4 regions of the Rhodococcus sp. NPDC058521 genome follow, and region 4 is predicted to be linked to each of the others. Evidence: riboswitches for the same ligand, from Rfam matches in the RefSeq annotation. Region 4 holds a riboswitch; each other region holds the start of a gene.
The links. A riboswitch is a leader RNA that binds a small molecule or an ion and turns the genes downstream of it on or off. The one in region 4 is predicted to bind cobalamin.
Positions count from the first base shown of each region.

Region 1 (7,420 bases), on a different contig from region 4:
GCACGAATCACGGGGTGGACGGCGCACATCATCGAACAGGGCGCTTCGAACGCCCTGATCAGGCCGCTCAGCGAGTATTCGGGGGTGGAGCAGCGAGCCGTGGCCCGCTGACCCCCGTGAGTGGTTAGCGAGTTCCTGGACTCGCTAACCACTCACAGGCGGGGGCCTACAGCTCGGCGCGAACCAGCTTCGCGGCGTCGACGAGGTTGCGAAGCGACGCCTCGACCTCCGCCGGACCACGAGTCTTCAAGCCGCAGTCAGGATTGACCCAAAGCCGTTCCACAGGGACGGCTTTCAGTGCTTCCCGAAGCGAGGAAGCGATCTCGTCGACACCAGGCACACGCGGGGAGTGGATGTCGTACACACCCGGCCCGACACCGAGGTCGAAGCCCACCGCGTTGAGATCGTCGAGAACCTCCATGTGCGAACGCGCAGCCTCGATCGAGGTCACGTCTGCGTCCAACTTGGCGATGGCCTCGATGACCTCACCGAATTCCGAGTAGCACAGGTGGGTGTGGATCTGTGTCTCGTCGGCTACTCCCGATGTCGCGAGCCGGAACGATCCCACCGACCAGTCGAGGTATCCGGCCTGGTCCGCGCTACGCAGCGGCAGTAGCTCGCGCAGTGCGGGCTCGTCCACCTGAACGACCTTCACGCCCGCATTCTGGAGATCCACCGTCTCCTCGCGAATCGCGAGAGCAACCTGATTGGCGGAGTCCGCCAAGGGCTGGTCGTCGCGCACGAAGGACCACGCAAGAATGGTGACCGGACCGGTGAGCATCCCCTTGACGGGCCGCTCCGTGAGGGTCTGCGCGTACGTGATCCACTCGGTCGTCATCGGCTTGGGGCGGCGCACATCACCGAACAGGATCGGCGGCCGTACGCAGCGGCTTCCGTAGGACTGCACCCAGCCGTTCGCCGTGGCGAAGAATCCGTCCAGCTGCTCGGCGAAGTACTGCACCATGTCGTTGCGCTCCGGCTCGCCGTGCACGAGCACGTCGATGTCGAGCTTTTCCTGCAGCGCGACAACGTCCGCGATCTCTGCGCGCATCCGCGAGAGGTACTCTTCCTGGTCGATCTCACCCTTGCGCAGGGCCGCGCGGGCCACCCGGATCTGTGTGGTCTGCGGGTACGAACCGATCGTCGTGGTGGGGAGCAGTGGAAGGTTCAGCGCCGCCTGTGCCTCACGGCGCTGCGCGGCCGGGCTGCGTCCCGAATCGGACTCGACGATAGAGGCCAGACGGCTCCGCAACTCGGCGTCGTGCAGGCGCGGGTCGCTCGCACGAGTCGAAGCGGCAGCGCGGGCGAGTGCGAATTCTTCCTCGACGGACTCGCGTCCCTCGGTGAGTGCCGTTCCCAGAGCGACTACCTCGCGTACCTTCTCGCTTCCGAACGCGAGCCAGGAGCGCAGTGCCTTGTCGATGCCGGTCTCGGCATCGAGCGTGTAAGGAACGTGCAGGAGCGAGCACGACGTCGAGACCGCCAGGGAACCGGCAGAACCCAGAAGGGTGCTCGCGGACGCAAGTGCCTTCTCGAGGTCGGTGCGCCAGATATTGCGTCCATCGACGACCCCGGCGACGATGTGCTTGCGTGACAGCTCCGGAACGGAAGCGAACGTGTCGTTGCCGGCGACGAGATCGACTGCCAGGCCTTCGATTCCGGTGGCGACCAGGGCGGGGAGAGCATCACCGAGACCGCCGAAGTACGACGCGACGAGGATAGCCGGACGGTTCTCCAGGCCGGACAGCGATTCGTACACCCGTGACGCGACCGCGATTTCCTCGGCCGTGCGGTCGGCGACGAGTGCCGGCTCGTCGAGCTGAACCCACTCGGCCCCCTTGGCGGCGAGGAGCGCGAGAAGTTCGGAATACAGCGGAAGCAGTTCGTCGACACGGTCGAGGAGCGGTGCATCCGATCCGACGGACTTCGAGAGCAGCAGGAACGTCACCGGACCGACGATCACCGGGCGCGCCGGAATGCCCAGTGCACGTGCTTGTTCGAGTTCCGCGAGGACCTTCGACGGGTCGAGGGAGAAGGTGGTGGACGGCGAGATCTCGGGAACGAGGTAGTGGTAGTTCGTGTCGAACCACTTGGTCATCTCGAGGGGCGTCACGGTGTCGTTTCCGCGTGCGGCCGCAAAGTAGCGGTCGAGCGGGTTGTCGATGCCCGCGACGCGGTCGGGGAGCGCGCCGAGCATGGCAGCCGTGTCGAGTACGTGGTCGTAGTACGAGAACGTGTTGACCGGGATCGAGTCGAGGCCGGCGTCGCGCAGCTCGGTCCAGTTCCGAGTGCGGAGGTCGGCGGCGACGGACTCGAGGCCGGCAGCGTCGATCTTGCCCGACCAGTAGCTCTCGACGGCCTTCTTGAGTTCGCGATTCGGACCGATGCGAGGGGAGCCCAGCACGGTCGCGGTGAATGAAAGTGTCACGAGATTCTCCAGTTGCGTAGCGGTACGGACACCACCGGCAAGCGGGTACACCTCTCGAGCCCTGGGTATTGCTGCAAGCGCACGGAGGTCTACGCGCCCATTCCACGAGGCGGTGAACCGTCGAGCACGGCGTGCCCGACACAGTCGGCAGGTCTTCGGACTCGCAGGCTCCCGATGTGACGACATCGGACCTAGTGGCCGTCGCTTCCCAGGCGGTTGCGCCCAGTGCGTGGTGACGGCGGTCGTTCCTGCTCACCGCTGCGGGACAGTTCCGGATTCTCACCGGATTCCCTCTCACACGAGTCACCGGAGTGACGCGTGCTTCGACGCCGAGTGTGGTCTTCGGGGCTCCTCACGACCGCACAGGGCGAACCAGCTGCAGTGCCAAGCATAGGCGCAGTGCCTCTGTGAGCGGCAGACGAGTCCATGCACTCGTCAACCGCACGGTGGCGCGGACGCTTACCGGCCGCTACTGTGGTCCGCATGCAGCGCACGTATTTCTGGTTTAGCAGGTCGGCCCCGGGTGGGTCGGTCGGTGTAACCACGCGCTGACCTCCCACTCCACGAGCCGGATCACAGACCGGCTCGCGGAGTTCCTCGAAGGCTTCGAGGGTCGGTCGGAACAGGAAACCGACATCATGTCCGTCACTCTGGACAACCACCATCTCGACAATCAGCGAACGGTCCAGCTCAGTCCGCTCGTGCCCCCGAACGTGGTTCGGGGCGAACTCGGGCCCGACGACGTAGCGTCCGCGACCGTACGCACCGGCCGCGCCAACACCGTCGACATCCTGAACGGGGACGACGACCGCCTGCTGGTCGTGGTCGGGCCGTGCTCGGTGCACGACCCCGTCGCTGCGATGGACTACGCACGCCGTTTGGCGTCCAAAGCAGAGGAACTTCGCGCCGACCTGCAGATCGTCATGCGGGTGTACTTCGAGAAGCCGCGCACCACGCTGGGGTGGAAGGGTCTGCTCAACGACCCCCACCTGGACGGGACGTTCGATATCGACAGCGGTCTGCGAATCGGCCGGAAGCTGCTTCTCGACATTTCGCGTCTCGGGCTACCCGTCGGGTGTGAATTCCTCGATCCGATCATGCCGCAGTACATCGCGGACCTCGTTTCCTACGGGGCCATCGGTGCGCGAACGGCGGCGAGCCAAGTGCACAGGCAGTTGTGCAGCGCGCTGTCGATGCCCGTCGGGATCAAGAATTCCACGGAAGGGGACGTGCAGGTCGCGGTCGACGGCACGCGCGCCGCAGGTGCGAGCCACGTGTTCCCCGGAACCGATCTGGACGGTCATGCGGCTCTGGTGAAGACAGTGGGAAACCCCGACTGTCACGTGATTCTGCGGGGCGGCAGCCAGGGGCCGAACTACGATGCGGAAACGGTCGCAGACACGGTTGCGCGACTTCGCAAGTCGGGTTTGCCCGAACGCGTCGTGGTGGATGCCAGCCACGGCAACAGTTCGAAGAACCACGAGAAGCAGATCGACGTGGTCTCCGATCTGAGTGAGCGGATCGCGAACGGAGAGAAGAGAATCGTCGGCGTGATGCTGGAAAGCTTCCTCGAAGCCGGCAGGCAGGACCTTGCGCTTGGCCGTTCCGACGAACTGGTCTACGGCAAGTCGATCACCGATGCCTGCCTCGGCTGGGAAACCACGGCAGCCCAGCTGGATCGGCTGGCGAATGCGGTGGCCGCGCGACGGTGACGCGTCAGCGAACGCCTCTCGTGCGGAACTGCACACTGATCCGCGGTCCGGTCGGGCGGGCGCTCTTGGGGATGGAATGTTCCCAGGTGCGTTGGCACGAACCGCCCATGACCACCAGATCACCGTGTCCCACGGTGAATTTCAGCGATTGTCCACCGCCGCGCGGCCGCAACATCAGCGGCCGTGCGGCGCCGAGTGACACGATGGCAACCATGGTGTCCTCGGTGCGGCTGCGGCCTGTGTCGTCCCCGTGCCAGGCGACGCTGTCGTTTCCGTCCCGGTAGTAACAGAGGCCCGCCGTGGCGAACCGTTCACCGAGTTCGGGTTCGTAATGGTCGGACAGTGCTTCGCGGCAGGCGTGCAGCAGCGGGTCGGGAAGCTGATCTTTCTCGGCGTAGAACCTGACGAGTCGCGGTACGTCCACCACACGGTCGTACATGGTGCGGCGTTCTGCCCGCCACGGTGTTTCCGTGACGAGCCGGTCGAACAGGTCCTCCGAGCCGGTCAACCAGCCGGGACGAGCGTCGACCCACGCGCCGCGACTGAGCGCGTGCCGCCGAAGAGACCCGCTCAGGACGCCGAGCTGCGTCCCGAGCGCGGGGTCGTCGAACAGCGATGGCTGGAGCATGCGGTCCAGCATACTCCAGCCATCGAACATATGTTCTAATTCATCGGATCGCGGTGAAGTCCCTGCTCCCGAGATACCTGGGTCGCGGGCTCGGCGCGGAGAACGGGTCCGTCGGGGTGTTCTCCACACTGTTGAACACGACGAAAAGGTTCGAGCGAGCGAACGGCGTGATGTTTCCATTCGAGCCGTGCATGCAGTTGGAGTCGAAGACGGTCGCCGAACCGGCATGACCGGTCATGACTTCGATTCCGTACTCGTTGGCCATGCGGGACAACATGCGCTCGTCGGGTGAACCAGTGGGCGGAGCGGTGCTGACCAGTGATTCCTTGTAGTAGTTGTCCGGAGTGCGGCCGGAACACGAGACGAAGTCCTTGTGCGAGCCCGGCATGATCATGAGTCCGCCGTTGTAACCGTAGTTCTCTGTCAGTGCGATCGAAATGCTCATCGCCCGCGGCGTCGGCATGCCGTCTTCGGCGTGCCACGTCTCGAAATCGGAGTGCCAATAGAACGGACCGCCGCTGAAGCCCGGCTTGAAGTTGAGCCTGGACTGATGCACGTACACGTCGGAGCCGAGGATCTGGCGAGCGATCCCTACGACCTCGGGCCGACGAACGATCTCGTCGACGACTGAACTCAGCAGATGGACGTCGAAAACGGAGCGAACCTCTCCGTCCCCGTTCTCTCGCACGACACGACCGTCGCCAACCAGCCGACGATCCTGAGCGAGACGGGTCATCTCGTCCTTGAGGTCGAAGACGTCTCGGGTGGGCACGAGGGCTTCGGAAGAATGAAAGCCGCGGGAGTCGTAATCTGCGATTTCGCGGGGGCTCAGTGGCCCCTTCGTCGGTGTGTCTCGATTCGATTCGAACCACGTGACAGGGTCGTGCCGTTGGCTCACTGTGCACTCGTTGCGGTCACGTGTGGGGTAGTGGTCGGCGACAGCCGTACGCATATTTCGATCTCACCCTTTCAGGTCAGCAATATAGGTACATATCCGACGTTCCCACTGGTCGTCGGCTAATGCAAGCCTGTGCGCAGGCCAGGAACGTCGAAGTGGACCGTGACGATCACGCGCCCCGGATGCGACTCTGGGCGCCGTGATCAGTGCCGCAGCAGTCCTTGGTGTCGCAGCCGTCGAGTTGGGAATGGTGCTCACTCCCGGGCCCAACATGGTCTATCTGGTGTCTCGAAGTGTGACCCAGGGACGGGTGGCCGGACTCGTGTCACTCGCGGGAGTGGCGCTCGGTTTCGCGTGCTACCTGGTGGCCGCGACGCTCGGTATCATCAGTGTGTTCGCAGCGGTCCCGCAGCTGTACACGGCATTGAAGATCGCCGGTGCCCTGTACCTGGCATGGATGGCCTGGCAGGCGTTGCGTCCGGGCGGGAAGGACGTCTTCGCGCGATCGGGGATGCTGGCGCCGGACGGGCGGCGAAAGCTCTTCGTCATGGGTTTGACGACCAACCTGCTCAACCCGAAGATCGCGGTGCTGTACCTCGCCCTGATCCCGCAGTTCATACGCCCCGGAGACGGACCGGTGTGGGCGCAGAGTCTCGTGCTCGGCTCGGTTCAGATCATCGTGGCCCTAACCGTCAACGCGCTGATCGTCTGTCTCGCAGGCGGAATCGCCACTTTCCTCTCGTCGCGCCCAGGGTGGGTGCGGGCCCAGAAGGCGGCAATGGGGACTGTACTCGGCGCCTTGGCGGTGCACCTTCTCGTCGACAAGTCGCGTCCGGCCGCCGCATGAGGCGGACCAAAGTGTCGGTGGGCAGATCTAGCGTGGGTACATGTCGATGGAACTTCAGGTAACTGTTGATCCGGAAATGCCCCACGAACTCACAAAATGGTGGGCCGACGCACTCGGATGGGAGGTGGAGCCGAGTGACGAGGAGTTCATCCGCGGATTGATCAGCGCCGGACATGCGCAAGTGTCCGACACCACCACGTTCGAGGGCGTACTCGTGTGGCAGCAGGGCGCGGCCATCCGGGACCCCGATCATCCGCAGCGCCCTCGCGTTGTATTCCAGTGGGTGCCCGAGTCCAAGCAGACCAAGAACAGACTGCACCTCGACCTGCAAGCCGGCGACGGTCGTGAAGACCTTGCGGCGGTGCTCGAGTCGAAGGGGGCGACAATAATGCACCGCCGAAGTCAGGGCCCGTACCGATGGATCACCATGTCCGACCCGGAAGGAAACGAATTCTGTCTGTGCTGACCCCGCACCGCGTCAGTGCCGAAAACTGCTCGGAGTACTTCCTGTCCACCGCTTGAACGCTCGCCGGAACGCACTCGGCTCGGAAAAGCCCAGACGGGCAGAAAGCACCTCGACCGACTCTCCACGCCGCAGACTGGCAACCGCAGCGTCACGCAATACTTCCTCGCGGAGTTGGTTCAGCGAGGTGCCGTCCTGGCGCAGCAGTCGACGCAGATGCGGCACGCTGATCGACAGCATGTCCGCGATGTCCTCGGCGGTTGCGGTTCGCCCTTTCACTCCGAGCTCGAGGGCACGGCGTACCTGTGCTGACGCGGCAGAATCGTAGTCCCGTTCGGAGAGCAAGAGATTCGGTGATCCACGCAGGTAGTCCTCGAGGGCTTCCTCGGTCCTGATGACGGGTAGGCGCAGCGCTGCGTTGTCGAACTCGATCGCGGGTGCGGG
Region 1 covers NZ_JBHXNL010000003.1:118,947-126,366, reverse strand. Annotated here, with positions in the region: gene ACFWO3_RS06990 (bifunctional 2-methylcitrate synthase/citrate synthase) at 1-111, shown strand, start outside; gene metE (5-methyltetrahydropteroyltriglutamate--homocysteine S-methyltransferase) at 167-2,428, opposite strand; cobalamin riboswitch at 2,557-2,754, opposite strand; gene ACFWO3_RS06980 (3-deoxy-7-phosphoheptulonate synthase) at 3,067-4,140, shown strand; gene ACFWO3_RS06975 (alpha-ketoglutarate-dependent dioxygenase AlkB) at 4,145-4,768, opposite strand; gene thpD (ectoine hydroxylase) at 4,809-5,720, opposite strand; gene ACFWO3_RS06965 (LysE family translocator) at 5,866-6,513, shown strand; gene ACFWO3_RS06960 (VOC family protein) at 6,554-6,979, shown strand; gene ACFWO3_RS06955 (AraC family transcriptional regulator) at 6,992-7,420, opposite strand, start outside.
Region 1: it holds a riboswitch for cobalamin, as region 4 does, so the genes downstream of both, metE (5-methyltetrahydropteroyltriglutamate--homocysteine S-methyltransferase) here and ACFWO3_RS01875 (ABC transporter substrate-binding protein) in region 4, are expected to answer to the same signal.

Region 2 (7,420 bases), on a different contig from region 4:
TGGTGGCCTTCACGGCACCGCAGCCCTCGTGGCCGAGCACCACGATGAGCGGAACGTTCAGAATGTCCACCGCATACTCGATCGATCCGAGCACCGAATCGTCGATGGCCTGACCAGCGGTTCGGACGACGAACATGTCCCCCAGACCCTGATCGAAGATGATCTCGGCGGCGACGCGCGAGTCACCACAGCCGAACAGCACGGCGGTCGGGTGTTGCTCCTTGACGAGCTTCGCTCGGTCGGCGATCCCCTGGCTGGGGTGGATCGAAGCACCGTTGACGAAGCGGTCGTTACCCTGGCGCAGTGACTTCCAGGCCGATATTGGATTCGAGTTGGGCATGGGGCCATTGTGCACCCACCCGGTTTCGGCCGTTGGGCGAGCACATTACGTCTACCCGACGTAACCAGGAGAGAGAGTGTGAGAACAGGTGACGGTTGACGCGTCGGCCCTGATCGCGTGGTACGAAACCCACGCCCGCGACCTGCCCTGGAGGCGGGAAGATGTCACCGCTTGGCACATTCTGATGAGCGAGATCATGCTCCAACAAACCCCGGTGGCGCGGGTGGCTCCGACCTGGGAGGAGTGGGTCGAGCGTTGGCCCGTTCCATCCGCCATGGCCGCATCCAGTCAGGCAGACGTGCTGCGCGCCTGGGGCAGGCTCGGGTATCCGCGGCGTGCGATGCGGCTGCACGAATGTGCCGGGGTCCTTGCGACCCGTCATCAGGATCTGGTGCCCGACGACGTCGACACGCTGCTGGGTCTTCCCGGCATCGGCGCCTATACCGCTCGCGCCGTCGCGTGTTTCGCCTACGGACAGAAAGTTCCTGTCGTGGACACCAACGTGCGTCGTGTGGTCGCCCGAGCGGTGGACGGTTCCGCCGAGCCCGGAAATCCTTCCAACACCCGAGACCTCGCCGCCGTCGAAGCACTCCTGCCCCGAACCCGGGCCCGCGCCGCGACCTTCTCGGCCGCACTCATGGAACTGGGCGCAACGGTCTGCACGGCCCGCAAGCCCGCCTGCGAACGTTGCCCGCTTCCCGCGTGTGCGTGGACCGACGCGGGACGCCCCGAGTACACCGGCGAACGGCGCAAGGTGCAGAAATTCGCGGGCACCGATCGTCAGGTGCGCGGAAAGCTGATGGCAGTTCTGCGCGAAAGCGAAAGTCCGGTCGAACGGGCTCGCCTTGACACCGTCTGGCTCACCGACCCGGGCCAGCGCGACCGAGCGCTCGATTCGCTCCTCGTCGACGGCCTCGTGGAACAGACCGACGACGGACAGTTCGCGCTCGCCGGCGAGGCCTGAATCTCCCCACCCCTTGCTGACGAATGTCACACCGGTTCGCGTGAGTCGAACCGGTGTGACATTCGTCAGGGGTGGGGAAGGGGTTTCAGGCCGCGCAAGAAGTCTTCGACCACCTCGCGGTACCGGACAGGCTGGTCATCGTGGACCAGGTGACCGGCGTCGGTGATGCGTACGTACTGCGCCGACGCATGTTCGTCGGCCATGCGCCGCATCTGCCCGGCAGGCGTGATGGTGAACTCGCCTTCGATCAACAACGCAGGCACGTCCACCGCTTGCCACTGATCCCAGAAATGACGACCACCCCATTCCTCGGAGATGTCCCGGAATGTCGCAACGTCACCGTGCAGATACCAACCCCCGTCGCGCTTCTCGAACGCGTCCAGGAAGTAGCGTCCCGCGACCGGGCCGAAGTACTCGATCGCAGATTCCTCGGTCGGGAAAGGTTGCGGCCACTCCTCGATCATCGCGGCCCAATCCCGGGCCGTGCGACCACGAAAGTCGGGCGCCATGTCCTCGAGGACGAGCGCGCGCACCCGATCCGGGTGCGCCGCAGTGAACGCCCACGCGTGCAACGCACCCATCGAGTGCCCGATCACGATCATCGGTTTCCGGATCGATTCCACGTGAGCCGCCAGGTCTTCCACGAACGCCTCGGTGGTCAGTTCGCCCGGCTCGGGCCGCCCGTGCCCCGCCGCGTCGAACGTGTACACGTGCCCGTGCTCTCGGAGCCATGGAACCTGACGTCGCCACGTCTGCGCACTGCCCATCAACCCGTGCAGCAGCAGAATCGGCGAACCGCCCCCGCCCTCGTCGTGAAGTGCATGATCGTCCGACACGGCTGCCACGTTAGCGGAGTAGCCTCACCGACATGGCTGTCGTCAAGATCAACGCAATCGAAATCCCCGAGGGTGCAGGCGCCGAGCTGGAGAAGCGCTTCGCGAACCGCGCACATGCCGTCGAGAACTCGCCCGGCTTCCTCGGATTCCAACTGCTGCGCCCGGTCAAGGGCGAGAACCGCTACTTCGTGGTCACCCAGTGGGAGACGGAGGAAGCCTTCGAGGCGTGGCGTGACGGCCCGGCACGGGAGGCTCATGCCGGTGAGCGCCAGAAGCCCGTCGCCTCGGGTGCTTCCCTGCTCGAGTTCGAGGTCGTGCTGGACGTGGCCGCGAAGGCTTGATCACCACGAGCTCGTTGACACCGGCTACCCGCCGGTGTCAAAGTTCGCAGGACAAAGCGATTGTTCGGCAGGAATCCGGTGCAATTCCGGAGCGGTCGCGCCACTGAAAAGCCAGACACTGTCGGCCATCGTATGGACACCTAGGGGACGCGCAATCCCAGGAGGAACCACCCGTGGCACTCGCCTACTCTCCCGAGGCATCGGTCGACTCGACCAAACTGGCCGTCATCGCGTTCGCGGTCGTACTGCTCTCCATGCTCGCGCTGTACATAGTGGGATTCGATCAGGGTGCGGTCTCGCGCACCGGCATGTTCATGCACGAACTGATGCATGACGGACGCCACCTGATGGGCCTGCCGTGCCACTGACGACCGGTTCGCACATCGGCACCCAGTCGTTCACGAAGCTCCTCATCCGCGGCCTGCTGGCCGGACTGATCGCCGGAATCCTTGCCGGCGGCGTGGCATTCGTCCTCGGCGAGCCCCACGTGGACTCCGCGATCGCGCTCGAGGAAGCCCAGTCCGCGGCCGAGCCGCACGACCACGAAGCTGCAGGTGGGCATTCGCACGACGAAGAGGATGCCCTGGTCAGCCGAGACGGACAGAAGGGCGGCCTCTTCCTGGCCACCGCACTGGCCGGCCTTGCCCTCGGTGCCATCTACGCCGTCGTCATGCACTACGCACGTCGACTCACCGCACTGTCGGGAGCAGCCCTGGCTCTGACCCTGGCAGGTCTCGGCTGGCTAGCGATCGAAGCCGTTCCGTTCTTCAAGTACCCCGCAAACCCACCAGCGGTAGGCGACCCCGAGACCATCAACCAGCGCACGTGGCTGTGGCTTGCTGCTGTCGTGCTGGGACTGTTGGCGGTCGCGGTGGCCGTATTCGTGGCGGGGCGAGTGGCAGACCAGAACTTCGCCTCGGTACGGGTGATCGCGCCGGTCGCAGCGTTTCTGGTGGTCGTTGTCATCGGCTATGCGGCGCTACCGAGCATCAACGAAGTCGGCGAGGACTTCCCCGCCACTCTGCTGTGGGAATTCCGTCTCTCGTCTCTCGCAACCCAGGCCACGCTGTGGTTGGCACTGGGCGCCGCATTCGCGTTCCTCACCGACCGCGCCGCGAACCGAAAGCCGATTGGCTAGCACCTGAGTACGGGGTCCGATCGGCACCTCGGAGTGATGTGAGCAGGGCCCCTGCGCCGTGAGCATGAAGTGATCACACTTCGACCTCTCAGCAAGGGGCTTTGTCATGTCGGTGGTTCGAGAACAGCGCGTCACCCCACCCGCCTCGGTCGACCGGGCGTATTGGTTGCTCGCGCTTGCGCTCTCGGCAGGAGTTGTCGAAACGATCGCTCACGTGTCGACGGCCCTGCAAGAACCCGATGTGAACCTGTCGTCCGTCGGCTTGCAGGTCCTGGTCCGTCTCTCCGTGTACGCAGCGGTGTTGGTCGTGATGGGCCGACTTCGAGCGGGCGAGGGTTGGGCGCGAATCGTCCTCGTCGTAGGACTCGGCACGGCCGGAATCGCTTCGCTCGTGTCCGAGCCCCTCACCTGGATGCTGTCGGGCAATTCGCTCCCCGAACTCACCCTGTACAGCGCCGTGATTCTCACTGCACGAACCGTTCATCTCCTTGCCGTGATCACGGCGATCGCCTTGATGCTCACGCCGAGCTCCGGACGGTTCTTCGGCCGTCACATCCAGACCGCGCCGAATCAGCGCCACCGCAGAAGGGCCGCGGCGTAACGTCTGAAAGAACGGGCAATTGCTCGACACCCACCCTCCAGGGGGCACGTATGGATCTGGCATATACGCCGAACCGGCATCTCACCGACACCATCGGCATCACGCTCGCAGCAGTTGGTGCCGTTCTCCTGGCACTGCTCACGCTCTACCTGGTCGGATTCGATCAGGGGGCCATTTCTCGCAGCGGCATGTACCTCCACGAACTGATGCACGACGGCCGCCATCTGATGGGCCTGCCCTGCCACTGACCCGGTGAGCGCGTGCCGCTGACACCCCCGAGCGGAGCACCAAATGGGTACCCAGTCCACCCGAGCCGGATTCGACTCGGTGTCCGATCGCGTAGCCGAATACAACCCCGTACGAGGCGAATCACTCGACTCCCCATACGAACTGTCCAACTCCTCCTTCGAAGCTCTGCGGCATGTACTTCACGACGTCGGTGGACAACCCGCCCTGCCCGTCGAGTACAAGGAGAAGGTCGAGGAGACCTGGGAAATGAACACCTACGTCACCTGTGAATGTTTGGGGTGGCGCGGCGTGTGGAATTCCGAGGAGCGACGACGGGCCGAGAACGACCTCGGCGCCACGCTGTACTTCGGGCTGCCCTATTACGCACGGTGGATCACCGTAGCCGCGAAAACGCTTGTCGCAAAGGGATTCATCACACCCGACGAGTTGTCCGCGAAGCTCGACGACGTGCGCGCCAGAATGCGCGAGGCGAAGCAATGAGAAACTTCGAGATCGGTGATCGGGTCAGGGTGCGCGAATCCACGTCGATGTTCCACACCCGAACGCAGGCGTTCATCAGAGGTCATACCGGCGTGATCGTGGAACACCGACCCGCATGGGTCATTCCCGAAGACGAAGCCTGGGGTCGCGACGACGGAAGGCAGGAGCCGTTCTACGTCGTCCGATTCCTGCAGACCGACCTGTGGGATCGGTACACCGGATTCGACGGCGACACCCTGGAAACCGAATGTTCCGAACGTTGGCTGGAGGCGGCCCCATGAGCGATGAACATGGCGATCACACGCCTATTCGAGAATCGGAGGAGATAAGCGAGTTCGAAGTCCTCGAAGCGGCGATCCGCGAGTTGTCGATCGAGAAAGGATTGTTCTCCTCGGAAGACCACCGGATGTTTCTCGAATGGGCAGAATCGGTGGGGCCCTCCGGCGGCTCGCGACTCGTCGCGAAATCGTGGGTCGACCAGGAGTTCAAGAAGCGGCTCCTCGAGGACGGCACCGAGACGTGCAAGGAGGTCGGAATCGACTGGCGGGATCCGACCGGTTCCGGCACACCGAGCGACTACACGTACTTCTACGTCCTCGAGAACACCCTGACCGTGCACAACGTGATCGTGTGCACGCTGTGTTCGTGCTACCCCCGGCCCGTCCTCGGTATGTCGCCCGACTGGTACCGAACACCCAATTACCGCCGCAGGATGGTGCGGTGGCCGCGTGAAGTCCTCGCCGAGTTCGGGCTACACATGCCCCCGGAAGTCGAAGTCCGCGTGCACGACTCGAACCAGAAGTCACGATTCATGGTGATGCCTATGCGCCCCGAGGGAACCGACGGCTGGAGCGAGGACGAACTCGCCCAGATCGTCACGAGAGACACGATGATCGGAGTGGCACTGCCCCGGACGGATTGGACGGCGCAGAAGCCACCGTCGGAGATCAACGGAGGTGCAGCGTGACGAGGACGGAACATTCCAGAACCGAGGGCTACCGCGTCCTTTTCGACGCTCTCCCACCCGATGAGGTACGCACCGACACCGGGCTCACGGGCCGGGATCGAAAGCCTGCCCCTTGGGAGGGGAGCATGCAGGCTGTCTGCGAATGTCTGTCCTGGCGCGGTGCGTGGGACAACCTCGACCGCCGAGGCACCGAGGACGAACTCGGCGAAACCGTCTACCGAGACTTTCCCGTCCACACCAGGTCCGTCGTCGCGACGACCCACGAGCTACTCGACCGTGGCGTCGTCAGCGAGGCCGAACTGCTCCGCAAGATGCGTGAGATTCGCGACCGATGGACCCGGGACTGATCACAACTCTTCGATCGTGATCAACCCGTCCTGCAGTGCCCGCACGAGCAGAGCAGTCTTGGTGGTGGCCGGTCGACCGGCAGCAGCATACTTGTCGCGAATCCGCACCAGATGCGTGTTCACCGTGCCCTGGGCAATGTAGAGCCGCCGAGCTACCTCGACCTTCGACTCACACCGCAACCATTCACGAAGCACCTCGATCTCCCGATGAGACAAGGCTGCCTGACTGTATACCTGTACGTTCTCGACAACGGCACTCATTGTGAAACCCCCTCTTGTTAAGCCCCGACCCGGCCGAACAAACAAGAAGTTATCAGGTGCCACCGACACATTTACCCGGAACACCTGGTTTACGCAGCGTGCAGCTTCCGGTTAGCTACTCAAACAATCAACTTTCCAGTGCTGCATCCAACGAGATCTCGACACCCGTGAGCGCTTTGCTCACCGGGCAGGAATCCTTGGCTGCCTGTGCAGCTTTCGCGAATCCGTCCGCATCGAGACCGTCCACCTCACCGCGCACGATCAGCTTGATCCCAGTCAGCTTGAATCCAGGATCGTCCGGACCGAGCGAAACTTCCGCCTTCACCTCGAGGCTCTGCGGTGTGCCACCGGCCTCGGCGACCAGCGCCGACAGCTGCATCGCGTAGCACGACGAATGTGCGGCCGCGATCAACTCCTCTGGACTGGTGGTGCCGCCGGCGTCCTCCGCCGCACGCTTGGGGAAGGACACGTCGAAGGTGGCCACACCCGAACTGGACAGTTCGACCTGCCCACTCCCTTGCTCGAGGCTTCCGTTCCAAGCGGTCCGTGCGGTCCGTGTGGGCATCGCGCTTCCTCATTCCTGATCGACCGAAGAGAATTCTGTCCACCCCGAAACGTACTCGCTCGCACCGCCCCTGCCCACCCGCCCAAGCTCCCCGCCTGTCTCACTTCTCGTGCCGCGCGGCGAGTCGGAGGGCTCGATCCCGCACTGCTTCTCGCACGCACGCGGGGGCTACAACCTCACAGTCCTCGCCGTACAGCCACACCGTGTTGAGGGCATGCACGAGGTCCCCGAATTCGGCCTCCACCACGCTCCATCCGTCGTCTGCCTCCGCGTTCGAAAGAATTGCCACCGTGGTGTTCAGCATCGCCCTCACTCTGGTGGTTCGCACCCG
Region 2 covers NZ_JBHXNL010000010.1:57,555-64,974, reverse strand. Annotated here, with positions in the region: gene ACFWO3_RS15980 (carbonic anhydrase) at 1-340, opposite strand, end outside; gene ACFWO3_RS15975 (A/G-specific adenine glycosylase) at 429-1,304, shown strand; gene ACFWO3_RS15970 (alpha/beta fold hydrolase) at 1,370-2,140, opposite strand; gene mhuD (mycobilin-forming heme oxygenase MhuD) at 2,173-2,481, shown strand; cobalamin riboswitch at 2,497-2,622, shown strand; gene ACFWO3_RS15960 (CbtB domain-containing protein) at 2,655-2,849, shown strand; gene ACFWO3_RS15955 (CbtA family protein) at 2,840-3,619, shown strand; gene ACFWO3_RS15950 (hypothetical protein) at 3,726-4,220, shown strand; gene ACFWO3_RS15945 (CbtB-domain containing protein) at 4,271-4,468, shown strand; gene ACFWO3_RS15940 (hypothetical protein) at 4,512-4,949, shown strand; gene ACFWO3_RS15935 (SH3-like domain-containing protein) at 4,946-5,230, shown strand; gene scnC (thiocyanate hydrolase subunit gamma) at 5,227-5,916, shown strand; gene ACFWO3_RS15925 (ScnB) at 5,913-6,263, shown strand; gene ACFWO3_RS15920 (LuxR C-terminal-related transcriptional regulator) at 6,264-6,524, opposite strand; gene ACFWO3_RS15915 (OsmC family protein) at 6,652-7,089, opposite strand; partial or broken gene ACFWO3_RS15910 (helix-turn-helix transcriptional regulator) at 7,190-7,420, opposite strand, start outside.
Region 2: it holds a riboswitch for cobalamin, as region 4 does, so the genes downstream of both, ACFWO3_RS15960 (CbtB domain-containing protein) here and ACFWO3_RS01875 (ABC transporter substrate-binding protein) in region 4, are expected to answer to the same signal.

Region 3 (7,420 bases), on a different contig from region 4:
GCAACACCGTGAGGATTTCCTCGCCCTCGACGAGCGGGGTGCCCATCGTCGCGGACGCGGCGCTGATCGACGTGACTCCCGGCACGATCTCGGAATCGAAGCGGGTTGCGAGCCGCTTGTGCATGTGCATGTAGGAGCTGTAGAACAGCGGATCGCCAGCTGCGAGCAGTGCGACGTCACGTCCCGCCTCGAGGTGGGCGGCAAGTGTCGAGGCCGCTTCTTCGTAGAATTCGTCCATGGCGCCCTGATAGCCGCCGGGATGGTCCACGGTTTCGGTGGTTACCGGATACACGAGGTGTTCTTCGATCTGGCCTTCGCGCATGTAGGGCGCGGCCACGCCGCGAGAGATGCTCCTGCCGTGCCGTGCGCTGTGAAACGCCACCACGTCGGCTTCCCCGATCACTCGGGCGGCTTTGACGGTGACCAGTTCCGGGTCACCCGGGCCGATGCCGACACCCCATATTTTCCCGGTCATTCGATCTCGCTCGCGATCGCGTTGACGGCAGCTGCAGTGATGGCGCTGCCTCCGCGGCGTCCGCGTACCAGGAGGTGGCCCAGTGCGGCGGGATGTGCGATCAGTGCTTCCTTCGATTCGGCGGCACCGATGAATCCCACCGGACCGCCCACCACCGCGGCGGGCCGAGGCGCGCCGGCTTCGATCATGTCGAGCAGGTGGAACAGTGCCGTCGGTGCGTTTCCGATGGCGACGACTGCGCCGCCGAGCTTGTCGCCCCACAATTCGAGCGCTGCGGCCGACCGGGTGTTGCCCATCTTCTCGGCAAGGGCCGGCACCCGTGGATCCCGAAGGGTGCAGAGCACCTCGTTGTCGGCGGGAAGACGCGTGCGGGTGACACCTGCCGCGACCATGTCGGCATCACAGAGAACGGGTGCGCCGGCCTTCATCGCAGTGCGTGCAGCGTCGATCACGCCGGGAGTGAACGAGATGTCGTCGACGAGATCGACCTGCCCGCTCGCGTGAATCATCCGTACGACGGCCTGGGAGACGGAACCGGAAAACCGGTCGAGTGCGGCCTCCGCGCGAATCGTGGCGAACGACTGGCGGTATATCTCCGCACCGTCGCGGATGTACTCGGTCATGGGTTAGACGATAGAGGTGGATGAGTGGGCGGTCGCACCGTGGTCACGTTGCCTGATGGAGATATCCGTCCGCGGTGGCGACGACGTCGGTGACGGTGGAGCGGGGGCGGCCGCACAACCGGTCGCAGCCCGACCAGTGCTGATTCCCGACGATCGGTACTTCGCCACGTTCGAGTGCTGCCCGGGCATCGGTGCGGACGTCCGCCAACGCCTTTGCGCATCCCGGCCGGCCGGTGCATGCACTGATGTGAAGCCAGGGGGAGTTCTCGTCGAAGATCAGGCCCATCGGTGCCAGGACACGGACGACCTGTTCGGCCATGTGCTCGGTGAGATCGCACAGCAGAAGGGTTTTCCACGGGGTGATGATCACCGGTCGTTCGACGGCAGCGAGGAACTCTGCGAGGCGCGCATCGAGAATGCCGAAGGGCAGACCGCCCCCGAGGGTGACGAACCCATCGTCCTGGTCCAGCCATCCGATCGGGGGAGGCGACTCGGCGGGAGCGGGCAACGGGTCGGTTGTGGTGGACAGGTCGAGCCGCTCGAGGACACGGTCGATTCCGTCGGGGACTTCGGCGAGCCGCCACTCCGTTCGGCGAACCGCCTGGAAAGCATGTGCCGATTCGATCAGCGCAGCGACGGCCTCGGAAGGATGCAGGCGCACCCCGGTGTCGCGTCCGGCGAGTAGCAACGCCGATTCGGTGTTCGTCGTTGCGTGAACACCGAAATCTGCTGCCAGTGGCGTCACGTCACCACGGCCGTCGTCCAGAGTGAAGAGCGTCCGCCCCGGTAGACCCGACAACGCGGGCGCGTCGCACAATGCTCGATCCAACTGCTGGACCAGGTCACGAATGTCGGCCTGTCCGCCGACGCGACCACTGAGCGGCGACGCGAGGATGTTCCTGACCCGTTCGTGGCTCGGAGACGGCAACAATCCCGCCGCTGCGATGCGGTCGGCGAACGCGGCGGGGTCGGAGACAGCTCGCAGCTGAACATTGCCTCGCGTGGTCAACTCCAGTTCGCCGTTGCCCCACCGGGCCGCGGACTCGGAGAGCGTCTGGATCTGCGCAGAAGTGAGAACTCCACCAGGCAACCGGACGCGCGCCAGGTTGCCGTCCGCCGCTTCGTGAACCTGCAAGGCGCCAGGGCAGGCGTCGGGGCGGGAGCGCGGTCGGGGCATGGTCACAGGTTACTGCGCGACCCCGGTAGCATCACGATCACTTGCGACCGCAGGCGAGGAAACCGGTGCGAATCCGGTGCGGTCGCGCCACTGTGTACCCGGCAGATCGAGAACGGTTCGTCGGGCAGCCAGACCCTCGCCTGCGGGCCACTCGACCCATGCCACGGGGCGCGACACCCCCAAGGAAGGCTTCATCCGTGATTCTGCTGCTCTCGACGTCCGACACCGACCTGCTCAGTGCCCGCGCCAGCGGAGCGGAGTATCGGTGGGCGAACCCCGCCCGGCTGTTGGTGGACGAAGATCTCCCCGCGCTGCTGGACGGCGTCGACGTCGTCGTGGTCCGCATTCTCGGTGGACGGCGGGCCTGGGAGGAAGGTCTCGACGCGGTCGTCGCGTCCGGGATTCCGGTGGTTGCGCTCGGCGGCGAGCACGCGCCCGACGCGGAGCTCATGGAGCATTCGACGGTCGCGGTGGGTGTCGCCGCAGAAGCGCACAACTACCTTGCCGAGGGCGGCTCCGAGAATCTGGCGCAGCTGTACAACTTCCTGTCCGACACGGTGCTGCTGACGGGGCACGGCTTCGAGCCGCCGGTTCACCTGCCGAGTTGGGGCCACCTTTCCTCTGTGAGTGGTTGGCGAGTCCAGGGACTCGCAAACCACTCACAGCCGAAGGTGGCGGTTCTGTACTACCGTGCGCAGCATCTCGCAGGGAACACGCGTTACGTCGAGGCGCTGTGCGAGGCGATCACCGCCGCCGGCGCTGATCCGATGCCGATCTACTGCGCGTCGCTGCGAACCGCGGAACCCGAACTTCTGGAAACTCTCGCGCAGGCGGATGCCCTCGTGGTGACGGTTCTAGCTGCGGGCGGCACCAAGCCCGCCACTGTCGGTGCCGGGGGCGACGACGAGGCGTGGGACGTTGCCGAACTTGCCGCACTCGACGTTCCGATTCTGCAGGGTCTGTGCCTGACGAGCAGTCGTGCCACGTGGGAGGCGAACGACGACGGACTGTCGCCGCTCGACGTTGCCACCCAGGTTGCCGTCCCCGAGTTCGACGGGCGCCTCATCACGGTTCCCTTCTCGTTCAAGGAGATCGACGAGGACGGGCTGTCGACCTACGTTCCCGACACCGAACGGGCCGCGCGTGTGGCCGGTATCGCGGTCCGGCACGCCAAGTTGAGGACCATTCCCGCACCGCAGCGTCGGATCGCGCTGATGTTGTCCGCCTACCCGACAAAGCACGCTCGAATCGGTAACGCAGTCGGCCTCGACACCCCGGCGAGCGCAATCGCTCTGCTGTCCGAAATGCGCGCTGCCGGATACGACCTCGGACCGGAGAGCGGAGCCGAAGCGATTCCAGGCCTCGCAGACAGGGACGGCGATGCGCTGATACACGCGCTGATCGCGGCCGGCGGGCAGGACCCGGACTGGCTGACCGCCGAGCAACTCGAAGGCAATCCGATCCGCATCTCCGCCGCCCGGTATCGCGAATGGTTCGCCACGTTGCCTGCGGATCTGCGCGAGGGAATAGAGGAGCACTGGGGACCGGCCCCGGGAGACCTGTTCGTCGATCGCTCCGTCGACAAGGACGGCGAGATCGTCATCGCCGCAATGCAGTTCGGCAACCTCGTTCTGATGGTGCAGCCGCCACGTGGTTTCGGTGAGCGCCCGGTCGCGATCTACCACGATCCGGATCTGCCACCGAGCCACCACTACCTTGCCGCGTACCGCTGGATCGCCGCGGCCGCGGAGGACGGCGGCTTCGGCGCAGACGCCGTAGTCCACCTGGGCAAACACGGCAATCTCGAATGGTTGCCCGGCAAGACCCTCGGCATGTCCGCCACCTGCGGCACCGATGCAGCTCTCGCAGATCTGCCGCTGATCTACCCGTTCCTCGTCAACGACCCGGGGGAGGGGACACAGGCGAAACGCCGGGCGCATGCGACGCTCGTCGATCATCTGATCCCGCCGATGGCGCGTGCGGAGAGCTATGGGGACATCTCACGCCTCGAACAACTTCTCGACGAGCACGCGAACATCTCGGCGCTCGACCCGTCCAAGCTGCCGGCCATTCGGCAGCAGATCTGGACGCTGATGCGGGCCGCGAAGATGGACCACGACCTCGGACTCGAGGAGCGCCCCGACGAAGACGTGTTCGACGACATGTTGCTGCACGTCGACGGTTGGTTGTGCGAGATCAAGGACGTTCAGATCCGTGACGGATTGCACGTGCTGGGGCAGGCCCCCGTCGGCGATGCGGAGGTCGAACTGGTGTTGGCGATGCTTCGGGCACGTCAGATGTGGGGTGGCGAGAAGAGCGTTCCCGGCCTCCGAGAGGCCCTCGGACTCAGCGAGGAGGGTGACGAGGCACGGGGTCGCGTCGACGAGGTGGAGAAGGCGGCCTTCGACCTCGTGAAAGGCATGTTCGACAAGGACTGGGATCCGGACGCCGCGGATGTCCTCACAAGCGATCCGACGGTCGCGAAGATCTTGAAGTTCGCTGCCACCGAGGTGGTTCCCCGACTTCGGCAGACCGACAACGAGGTCGCACAGGTGCTGCACGCTCTGAACGGTGGGTTCATCGCAGCCGGACCGAGCGGCTCGCCGCTGCGTGGCCTGATCAACGTGCTCCCGACCGGCCGCAACTTCTATTCCGTCGATCCGAAGGCCGTCCCTTCACGGCTCGCGTGGGAAACCGGTCAGGCGATGGCAGATTCGCTGCTCGACCGCTACCGGCGTGATCACGGTCGGTGGCCAACTTCGGTAGGGCTGTCTGTCTGGGGCACGTCGGCGATGCGGACGTCCGGTGACGACATCGCAGAAGTCTTCGCGCTGCTCGGTGTGCGCCCGGTGTGGGACGAGGCCAGTCGCCGCGTCGTGAACCTCGAGGTGATCGGCCTCGAGGAACTCGGCCGCCCGCGCATCGACGTCACAGTCCGTATCAGTGGGTTCTTCCGCGATGCGTTTCCGCACGTGCTCGCGATGCTCGACGATGCCGTACAACTCGTGGCCGCCCTGGACGAGCCGGCCGAACACAACTTCGTTCGTGCCCACGCACAGGCGGACCTCGCGGAACACGGCGACGAAAGGCGCGCCACCACTCGCATTTTCGGATCCAAACCGGGTACGTACGGCGCCGGTCTGCTGCAGTTGATCGATTCGAAGACCTGGCGGGGCGACCAGGATCTGGCGGAGGTCTACACGACCTGGGGTGGCTTCGCCTACGGCCGCGGCCTCGACGGTGTCCCGGCGGCAGACGACATGCGTGCCGCGTACAAGCGGATCACGGTGGCGGCGAAGAACACCGACACACGTGAGCACGACATCGCCGACGCCGACGACTACTTCCAGTACCACGGTGGCATGGTGGCGACTGTCCGGGCGCTCACCGGACAGTCGCCCGAGGCGTACATCGGCGACAGTACGAGGCCGGAATCGGTGAGGACTCGAACACTGTCGGAGGAGACGTCCCGCGTCTTCCGGGCCCGTGTGGTCAATCCACGCTGGCTCGAGGCGATGCGCCGACACGGTTACAAGGGTGCGTTCGAGATGGCGGCGACCGTCGACTATCTGTTCGGGTACGACGCGACGACCAATGTGGTGGCCGACTGGATGTACGAGAAGCTGGCCGAGTCCTACGTGCTCGACGAAACCAATCGCGAGTTCATGGAGAAATCGAACCCGTGGGCGTTGCACGGGATCGCCGAACGCCTGCTCGAGGCGGCGGAGCGGCAACTGTGGGAGGCTCCCGAGCAGAGCACTCTCGACGGACTTCGGCAGGTGTATCTCGAGACCGAAGGCGAACTCGAGGGCGACTGACATACGCTCGGGGCATGGCACTCGTCTATAACGCCGAACTCCAGCCGTCGAAGCTCGATCTCATCGCGTCTTGGCTGCCGTCGCAGGACTGGTACGGGTCGGGAGAACATCCGGAGCTCGAGCAGCTGGCCAGCTACCGTTTCGACGACCCCGACGGTGAAGTGGGTATCGAAACCCATCTGCTGAGGGACGGGGAGGGCTCACTGTTCCAGGTGCCGCTCACGTACCGCAGTGCGCCGTTGACCGGGGCGGACGACGCCCTCGTCGGAACCATGCAGCATTCGGTTCTGGGGGAGCGATGGGTGTACGACGCCGTGCATGATCCCGTGTACGTGTCGGTCGTCGCTTCGGTGATCGCGTCGGGCGGTACCGAGGCGGACCAGTTCCGCCACACCGACACCGGGCCCCAGCCGATGGAGAACACCGCGCACGTCGTGGGTTCGGGCGACCCTGTAGACGGGAAGGCAGGATCGGTGGAGTTGGTGCGTCGCCCCGCCACCGATGGTCGCGTTTCGCAGAGCCCGCGCATCGACGGTTGGTGGGACGGACAGCCGAACCGGGTCACCCTGCTGTCGTGGTCGCAGGCCGCAGCGCAGTCTGGAATCGCGTGATGAGCACAGAATTCGACAAGGTCGCATCCGCGAAATACGTGCTGCTCACGACCTTTCGCAAGGACGGAAGTCCGGTCGCAACGCCGCTGTGGGCAGCGGCAGAGGGTGAAAACCTCCTGATGTGGACGGTGACGGACTCGTACAAGATCAAGAGAATCCGTCGGAATCCGAAGGTCACCGTCGCCGTGTGCGATGCGCGTGGAAACCCGAAAGGCGATCCGGTCGAAGCCCGAGCCGAAGTCTTGGACGGTTCCGGGACCGAGCATGTGCGGTCGTTGATCACGCGCAAGTACGGAATCCTCGGCTGGCTCACCGTCAAGGGGAGTGCACTGCGTCGTGGCAAAGACGGAACGACGGGGTTGTCCATCAGCCCCGTCGAGTGAGAGATTCGGGCTGGGATCAGCTCGGGCTATCTGCGAACACGTCGACGATCACCTTGCAGAACGCCGGTAGGTCGTCCGGATTGCGGCTCGAGACCAGATTGCCGTCGATGACGACCTCCTCGTCCACCACCGTGCCCCCGGCGTTACGGATGTCCGTCCGCACGCTCGGATACGACGTCAGCGTGCGTCCGCGGACGACGTCGGCTTCGACGAGAGTCCACGGCCCGTGGCAGATCACCGCCACCGGCTTGCCGGAACGCACGAAATCCCGCACGAAGGCCACCGCATTCGAATCCTGTCGCAGCCGATCGGGATTGGTGGTGCCGCCGGGGA
Region 3 covers NZ_JBHXNL010000004.1:104,955-112,374, forward strand. Annotated here, with positions in the region: gene ACFWO3_RS08690 (precorrin-2 C(20)-methyltransferase) at 1-475, opposite strand, end outside; gene ACFWO3_RS08695 (precorrin-8X methylmutase) at 472-1,098, opposite strand; gene cobG (precorrin-3B synthase) at 1,142-2,275, opposite strand; cobalamin riboswitch at 2,282-2,434, shown strand; gene ACFWO3_RS08705 (cobaltochelatase subunit CobN) at 2,473-6,093, shown strand; gene ACFWO3_RS08710 (hypothetical protein) at 6,108-6,704, shown strand; gene ACFWO3_RS08715 (PPOX class F420-dependent oxidoreductase) at 6,704-7,087, shown strand; gene ACFWO3_RS08720 (type 1 glutamine amidotransferase domain-containing protein) at 7,104-7,420, opposite strand, start outside.
Region 3: it holds a riboswitch for cobalamin, as region 4 does, so the genes downstream of both, ACFWO3_RS08705 (cobaltochelatase subunit CobN) here and ACFWO3_RS01875 (ABC transporter substrate-binding protein) in region 4, are expected to answer to the same signal.

Region 4 (7,420 bases):
TCACTGCTCATACCGGATGCCTTCCGCTCTTGATCTAGAGTGCGCTCTAGATTCTAGATTTGCGGCATGAGAACCCAACAGCAAATGCCGATCGATTCCGGGTTCACAGCCGAGTCCACAGCAGACGACGTGCTAGGCGGCATCGAGCTGGACGGCAAGGTGGCTTTGGTCACCGGCGGATATTCCGGCCTGGGATTGGAAACCACCCGGGCACTGGTGAAGTCAGGGGTGAAGGTACTGGTGCCGGCTCGGCGCCCTGAGATTGCCCGCGCCCGCTTGGGTGGTCTCGAAGGGGCGACCGTGGTCCCCATGGACCTCGCAGACCTCGCCAGCGTTCGCGTGGCCGGTGATCAGCTACGCCAAGCCGAAGCGAAGTTGGATATCGTGGTCGCTGCAGCCGGCGTGATGGCATCGCCGGAGCGGCGCGTCGGACCAGGCTGGGAGAGCCAGTTCGCGATCAACCACCTCGGCCACTTCGTTCTCATAAATCTGCTACGTCCGCTGCTGTCGAACGCCAACGGTGGACGGGTGGTGTCCTACTCGTCGGCCGGGCACCATCTGTCCGATATCCGTTGGGCGGATATGAATTTCGAGCAAGACTACGACAGGTGGTTGGCCTACGGTCAATCGAAGACGGCCAACGTGTTGTTCACCGCGCACCTCGACGCGACCGCGAAGAGCGAGGGAATCCGGGCTTTCTCTCTGCACCCTGGGGCAATCATCACCGACCTGCAACGCGACATGACAGTCGCCGAGCAGATCGAGCGGGGGTGGATCGACAAAGAAGGCAACATCGTCGGGCCGGGCTTCAAGACGCCGAGCCAAGGCGCAGCGACCGGACTGTGGGCGGCGACGGCTCCCGCGCTGGACAGTCGCGGCGGGGTCTACTGCGAGGACTGCGACATTGCGCCGCTTGCGGATCCAGGGGGCTCGATGGATGACGGCGGTGTCCGTGAATACGCCGTCGATCCAGAAAGCGCCGAGAGATTATGGACGGTGTCGGCTCAGATCACCGGAATCACCCCACGTGAGGGAGCCGCGACCGCCGTCTCGCAATGAACTTCCAACGGTAGATGCTTTCGGACGCATCAAGCCGAAGCTTTCGGCTAGTGCCGATCCGTCTAGTGCCCGATCCCGACTTTCTCGTGGACTCGTTTCATCCACTTCGGAGCCCACCAGTTGGCCTCGCCCATGAGCTTGACCAGAGACGGCACCAGCAGCATGCGCACGACGGTCGCGTCCACGATGAGTGCGACGATCATGCCCACACCGAGGAACCGCATGATCGACAACCCGGAGATGGTGAAGGCGCCGGTCACGATTACGAGCAACATCGCGGCGGCCGTGACGATCCTTCCGGTGCGTTCGGCACCGAACTTGACCGCGTCCTCTGTGCTGGCGCCTTCGCTGCGGGCCTCGACCATGCGCGACATGAGGAACACCTCATAGTCCGTGGACAACCCGAACACCACAGCGAGGATCAGGACCACGAACGTCGGTTCCAGCGGTGACGGACTGACTCCGAGTAACCCGGCGCCATGGCCGAGTTGGAAGACGAAGGTCAGCACTCCGAATGTGGCGGCGAGGCTGATGCCTGCCATCAGTACGGCCTTGATGGGCAAGACAATCGACCCGAACGCCAGGAACAGCAGGATCAGCGTCGAGATCACCATGATCGCCACCATCACGGGCAGCCATTCGGTGATGGCGGCGTTCCCGTCGTCCACCGTGGCCTGGCCGCCACCCACCAGAATCTCCGTGCCGTCCGGTGGGTCGAGAGCACGCAGGCTCGATACGACGTCGCTCTGCTGGTCGGTGTCGGCGCCCTCCGAATAGGTCACCTGGACGGCCGCCATGTCGGCGCTGGCACCCACCATCGTCGCCTGGCTCACGCCATCGATGCCCTGAGCCTTCGCGGCGACCGCGGTGCCGTCGGCGGGCGTGGGTGGCGAGCCGTCCACGCCGCGAAGAATGACCGTGGCGCCGTTACCGGTCGTGGGGAACTCGTTGACCAACGTGTCGGTCGCCGTGCGGGCCGAATCGCTTTCCGGCAATGCCGTGTAGGTGACCTCGCCGAGCGTGGCTTTCGTCAGGGGCGCGGCCAGTACCAGCAGACCGATCACGATGGTGACGGCCACGGCGACGGGCTTGCCCATCACCCTGGTCACAACCGACCCCCAGAACTTGCGAGCGCGTTCCTCTCCCCGTTTGGCCGCGTCCTTGCGCCAACTGAGTGCATTGATGCGATGGCCGAGGATCGCGAGCAGCGCGGGAACTGCAGTCAGTGACAAGAGTGCGGCACTGGCGACTGCGGCGATGGCGCCGAATCCCAGCGATTTGATCACGTCCTGCGGGAACACGAGCATCCCGGAGAAGGCGCAGATCAGCAGCAGTCCCGAGAACAGAACGGTGCGACCGGCTGTGAGAACGGTCCGCTTGGTCGCCTCCAACGGTGAAGCGCCGGAATCCAGCTCCTCACGGAAGCGACCAACGATGAAGAGTCCGTAGTCGATGGCCAGACCCAGCCCGAGCAGGGAGGTGACGTTGATAGCGAAAGAACTGACATCGGTGAACAGGGTCAGCAATCGCAGGGTGGCCAGTGCGCTGAAGATGGAGAGCAAGCCGACGAACACCGGAACCGCGGCGGCGACGAGGCCGCCGAAGATGAACACGAGCAGCACCAACGTGACGGGCAGGGCGATGCCCTCGGCGAGAACGAGGTCGCTCTGGAGTCGGTTGTTGAACGCGACGCCGACCACCGAGTTGCCGGCGAACTGAACGTCCACACCTGGCACTTCGAGTTTCGGGAGCAGGTCGTTGAAGTTCGCGACGTTGATACCGGCATCCGGGTCGACCGTGATTGCGGCCGAAGCCATCGACCCGTCTGTCGAGGTCATCTGAGCCTTGGCCGCACCCTCGGTGCTCCAGTAGGAGTTCACCGAATGGGTCGGCACCTCGTTCTCGAACGCGGTCAGGTTCTCGGTCACCGCCGGGCCGATGTCCTCGAGCGTTTTGCCTTCGGGTGGGGTGTAGATGGCGATGATGTCCGGCGTCTGCGGCCCGAGGTTGTCCTCCACGATCTGGGCGACCTCGGCCGATTCGCTGCCCGGGTCGATGAAGCCACCCTGGCTGAGCTTCGAGAACACGCCGGTGCCCCACACACCGCTCACGATCACTGCGAGGACGGCGAGAACCAGCACCCACCATTTCCGTGTGACGACGAGCGAGGCCCAACGTGTCATGCGTTCTCTCCGGATCGGTAGGTATCGGCTGGCTGATTCGCACTCCGACTGTAATGGCGGTGCGACAGGTGGGACAGATGAGTGATCGGGGTCTCCGACCGGCGTCTGCGGCTATTCGGGCATACTCGACACTCACGTGCAGCCAGTCGATGGGGGAAGCCGGTCCGAATCCGGCGCTGACCCGCAACGGTAGGTGGTCGACCACGCCATTCGGACAGGTGTAGGTCGACCACGAGCCCGATTACCCGTCGGCCGGTGTGTGGCCCCTGTTCGTCGTGGTCTGCGAAACGGAGTCCTGCCGCCTGCGGTGCTGAGCCGTGGGTTTCGGCCGGTCGTTGGTTCGTGGCTCTGAGCCCCCAATGAGGTTTGTATGCGCTTTTCACAATTTGCTCGCGGTGTAGCCACTGTGGCCGCGACTGCTGCCCTGGTCGCGGGATGTTCGCGCGGCGAAGCCGTGCAGCAATCCGAATCGGCCGAGGACTTCGCCGAACCCGTGTCGATAACCAACTGCGATCGGACACAGGAGTTCGAGTCGCCACCCCAGCGAATCGTCTCGATGAACGATCACGTCACGGAGGTGCTCGTCGAGATGGGTGTGGGCGATCGGATCGTCGGCATGGGTTACCAAGACGCCGTTCCCCTTCCCGAGTTCGAGGAGGAGTTCTCGCAGATTCAGGGGTTGGCGCATGAGTACCCGACATCGGAGCAGATTCTCGACTTGGACCCGGACCTCGTGGTGGGCGGAATGAAGAGCGCCTTCAACGAGAAGGAAGGTCGCTCACGCGACGCGCTCGAGGAGAAGGGTATTTCGACGTTCCTGTTCTCGGAGTACTGCGGGACCGGATTTTCCGATATCGGCATGCTCGAGAACGACTACGCGCAGCTCGGACAGATTCTCGGCGTGGAGGAAGCAGCCGGAAAGGTGTCGGGTCGGGTAGTCGAGGGCCTGGAACAACTGCGCGACAAGATCGGTGACGCGCCCCCGGTCCCGACCTTCTTCTACGACTCGGGCGACAGTGCTCCGATGACCATCGGTGGTGTGGGCGCCGGACAACTGATCGCGGACTACTCGGGGGCGACCAACCTCTTCTCGGAAGGTGAGAAACCGTACCCGGACACCACCTGGGAGACCATCGGTGAGCGGGCGCCCGAAGCGATCGTCGTTCTCGACTACGGAGACAAGAACGCACAGCAGAAGATCGACTTCCTGAAGTCGCAGCCGATCATGATGACGACACCCGCCGTGCAGAACGATCGATTCATCGTGGTTCCCCTCGACGACTTCTTCGAGAGCCCTCGACTGCTGCTCTCCGCCCAGACCATCGCGGAGGCCCTCCATCCCGATCGTGTGTCGCAACCGTGACGAGCACGGTGGAGCGACTTCGGACGCAGGTTCCGCAAGCCGCGGAAAGTGGCCGGCGGCGTGGCCGACTGGGGTTCGGCGCACTGCTCGTGCTTCTCACGGCCGCATTGCTGTTCGTCCTGGGGCTCGCTATGTCGTTCGGATCGGTGCGTATCCCTATCGGGGACGTGTGGGCGATCGTCGGACACGCGTTGCTGCCCGGCAGCTTCGAAACGTGGTGGTCGGCCGCGCGCGAATCCATCGTTCTCGATTCCCGTCTGCCGCGTGCGGTGACGGCTGCGGTGGTGGGCGCCGCGCTGGCTCTGGCCGGTGGTGTAGCGCAGGCCGTCACGCGTAACCCACTCGCCGATCCCTACCTGCTCGGGGTGTCCTCGGGAGCAGGCTTCGGTGTGGTCCTGGTGATGGTCCTGGGCGTCGGGGCAGGCGCACTAGGGGTGTTCACGATTCCGGTAGCGGCATTCGTGGGCGCGATGGTTCCACTGTTCCTGTCGTTGGCGATCGGCGGACGGTACCCGCAACCGACTGCCATCATCCTGGTCGGTGTAGCACTGGCGCAGGTGTTTTCAGCTTTCATCACCTTTTCGCTTCTGGTGGTGGCGAACGAGGACGAAATCAGTGTGGTGCTGCATTGGCTCGCTGGCGGGCTCGGTGACGCGCGATGGTCCACGTCGGTGTTTCCCACTCTGGCGCTCGTTGTGGTGGGCGCCGCGATCCTGCTCAGCGCAGGGCGAATGGATCTGTTGAAGACAGGCGACGACGGCGCAACCGCTCTCGGGATGAACGTCCGCAGATTCCGTGTGTTGCAGCTGATGGGCGTGTCCCTCCTCGCGGGCGCCGCGGTTTCGGTGGCGGGTGGAATCGGATTCATCGGTCTGCTGATTCCGCACCTCGCCGGTTACCTCGTCGGAACTCGAGCAATCCGGCTGCTCCCCGTTGCCGCGTTGGTCGGTGCCGTCGCTCTGGTCGCAGCAGACGTTCTCGCGAGGGCCCTCATGGAGAACACTGAAATTCCGGTCGGCGTCATCACCGCGATCGTGGGCGCCCCGATATTCGTGTGGATGCTCTATCGCCAGTACAGGAAGGCGGAGCAGTGAACGGATCTCTTGCTCTGGAACAGGTTTCCGCAACCCTCGGATCGCGGCAGGTGTTGCACGGCATCGACGTCTCCGTGCGGCCGGGCGAGATTCTGGGACTGGTCGGACCCAACGGTTCGGGCAAGACCACCGCGCTGCGCTGCTGCTACCGCGCCCTGCGGCCGAGTGGTGGCACCGTGTGGGTGGACGGTGCAGACGCCGAATCCGTAGGCCGCAGAAAGCTTGCGACCACCATCGGCGTGAGTAGTCAGGAGCCGCAGGCTTCGGCCGGGTTGTCGGTGCGTGAGTCGGTGGGACTGGGCCGGGTCCCGCACCAGGGATGGTTCGATCGGCCAACGGAGTCCGATCGTGCGATCGTCGACGATTGCCTTCGTCAGATGGACTTGACCGAACTCGCATCGCGAGATGTCCAGGCGCTGTCCGGTGGTGAGCGGCAACGAGTATCGATTGCTCGTGCCTTGGCGCAGCGGCCGAAGATTCTGCTTCTCGACGAACCGACCAATCATCTCGATCTCCGTCACCAGCTGACCGTGATGAAGGTGCTCGGGGATCTGGCAGCGACCGGCCTCGCAATCGGCGTCACGATGCACGATCTACGTATGGCCGTCGAATACTGCGACAGGCTCGCGGTGCTGGACGATGGAAGCGTGGTGGCCGACGGCCCACCGGCCGAGGTTCTCGACGACGGTTTGTTGGGGAGTGTGTTCGGAATCAAGGCGCATGTCCGTTCGCACCCGAAGCGGTCGATGGAGATTCTGGGTCTGGCCGATGATTGACGTGTATGCAGTGACGGCGGAGCGGGTTCCGATGATTGCCGATCAAGTTCGTCCCCCTGCGGGTGTGTCGACATTTCCGGCAGAGCGCATGGTGGACCCGGAGTGGATGGCAGACCGTGTGGCAGACACGGGACGTCGCTGGGGGAGTACGGATGCGCGGGTCAACGGAACGCTGTGGTGGTACTCGGCAAGCTCCACTCTGACAGGGATTCCCGTGGCCACAGCGTTGGTCACCGAGTACGCGGCATTGCCGCGGCTCGAGGATGCCTCGGCCTTTCTGCGGCCGGACGGATACTTCGGTGGAATGCACGGTGACACTTTCCTGCCCGTGGATGAAGGGGTTTCGCACCTGGCCGGGGAGCTGACCGACACCCTCGCTGACCTCATCAGGGCGCTTGCGGAAGCGTCTGGAGTTCGCGACCGCGCCCTGTGGGCGATCGTGACCGATTCGGTGGCGAACCGGGCGTTGGACGCGGGAGATGCGCGCGGCGACCGAGCACTCGGAAGTGCCTTCGCGGAGCGCTTGGTGGGCGAGATGCGGAACTTGGGTGCGCCCATGCCGTCGCCCCGGTTCGTGGACGTACAGGCAGGCTCGCGAACTAAGAAGTTCACCCAGCGCGCTTCGTGCTGCCTGATCTACGAGACTCGCGAACGCAAGTGCACGAGTTGTCCCAAGCGTCGGCCTTCCGAACGGCTTGCAGACCTGCAGAAGTTGGTGTGAACGACCTTGCCTCCTGTGCCCATTCGTCCAAGCCTTATGGGGTCGTGGATGCCATCCTGGCATGGTGATAAATCGAATCATTCTTTACGCTGGCGGTGACGACCTCGATGCATCCCGGGACTTCTACGTCGAGGTTCTCGGACTCGAGGTCGCAATGGAAGACCCAGTGCTCGGCATGCGGGCGCCTTCCAACCCCACTGCCCAGATCATCGTTCCGCCTCGCG
Region 4 covers NZ_JBHXNL010000001.1:402,890-410,309, forward strand. Annotated here, with positions in the region: gene ACFWO3_RS01860 (MerR family transcriptional regulator) at 1-11, opposite strand, end outside; gene ACFWO3_RS01865 (oxidoreductase) at 67-1,059, shown strand; gene ACFWO3_RS01870 (MMPL family transporter) at 1,122-3,242, opposite strand; cobalamin riboswitch at 3,352-3,510, shown strand; gene ACFWO3_RS01875 (ABC transporter substrate-binding protein) at 3,613-4,605, shown strand; gene ACFWO3_RS01880 (FecCD family ABC transporter permease) at 4,614-5,699, shown strand; gene ACFWO3_RS01885 (ABC transporter ATP-binding protein) at 5,696-6,475, shown strand; gene ACFWO3_RS01890 ((2Fe-2S)-binding protein) at 6,468-7,196, shown strand; gene ACFWO3_RS01895 (hypothetical protein) at 7,351-7,420, shown strand, end outside.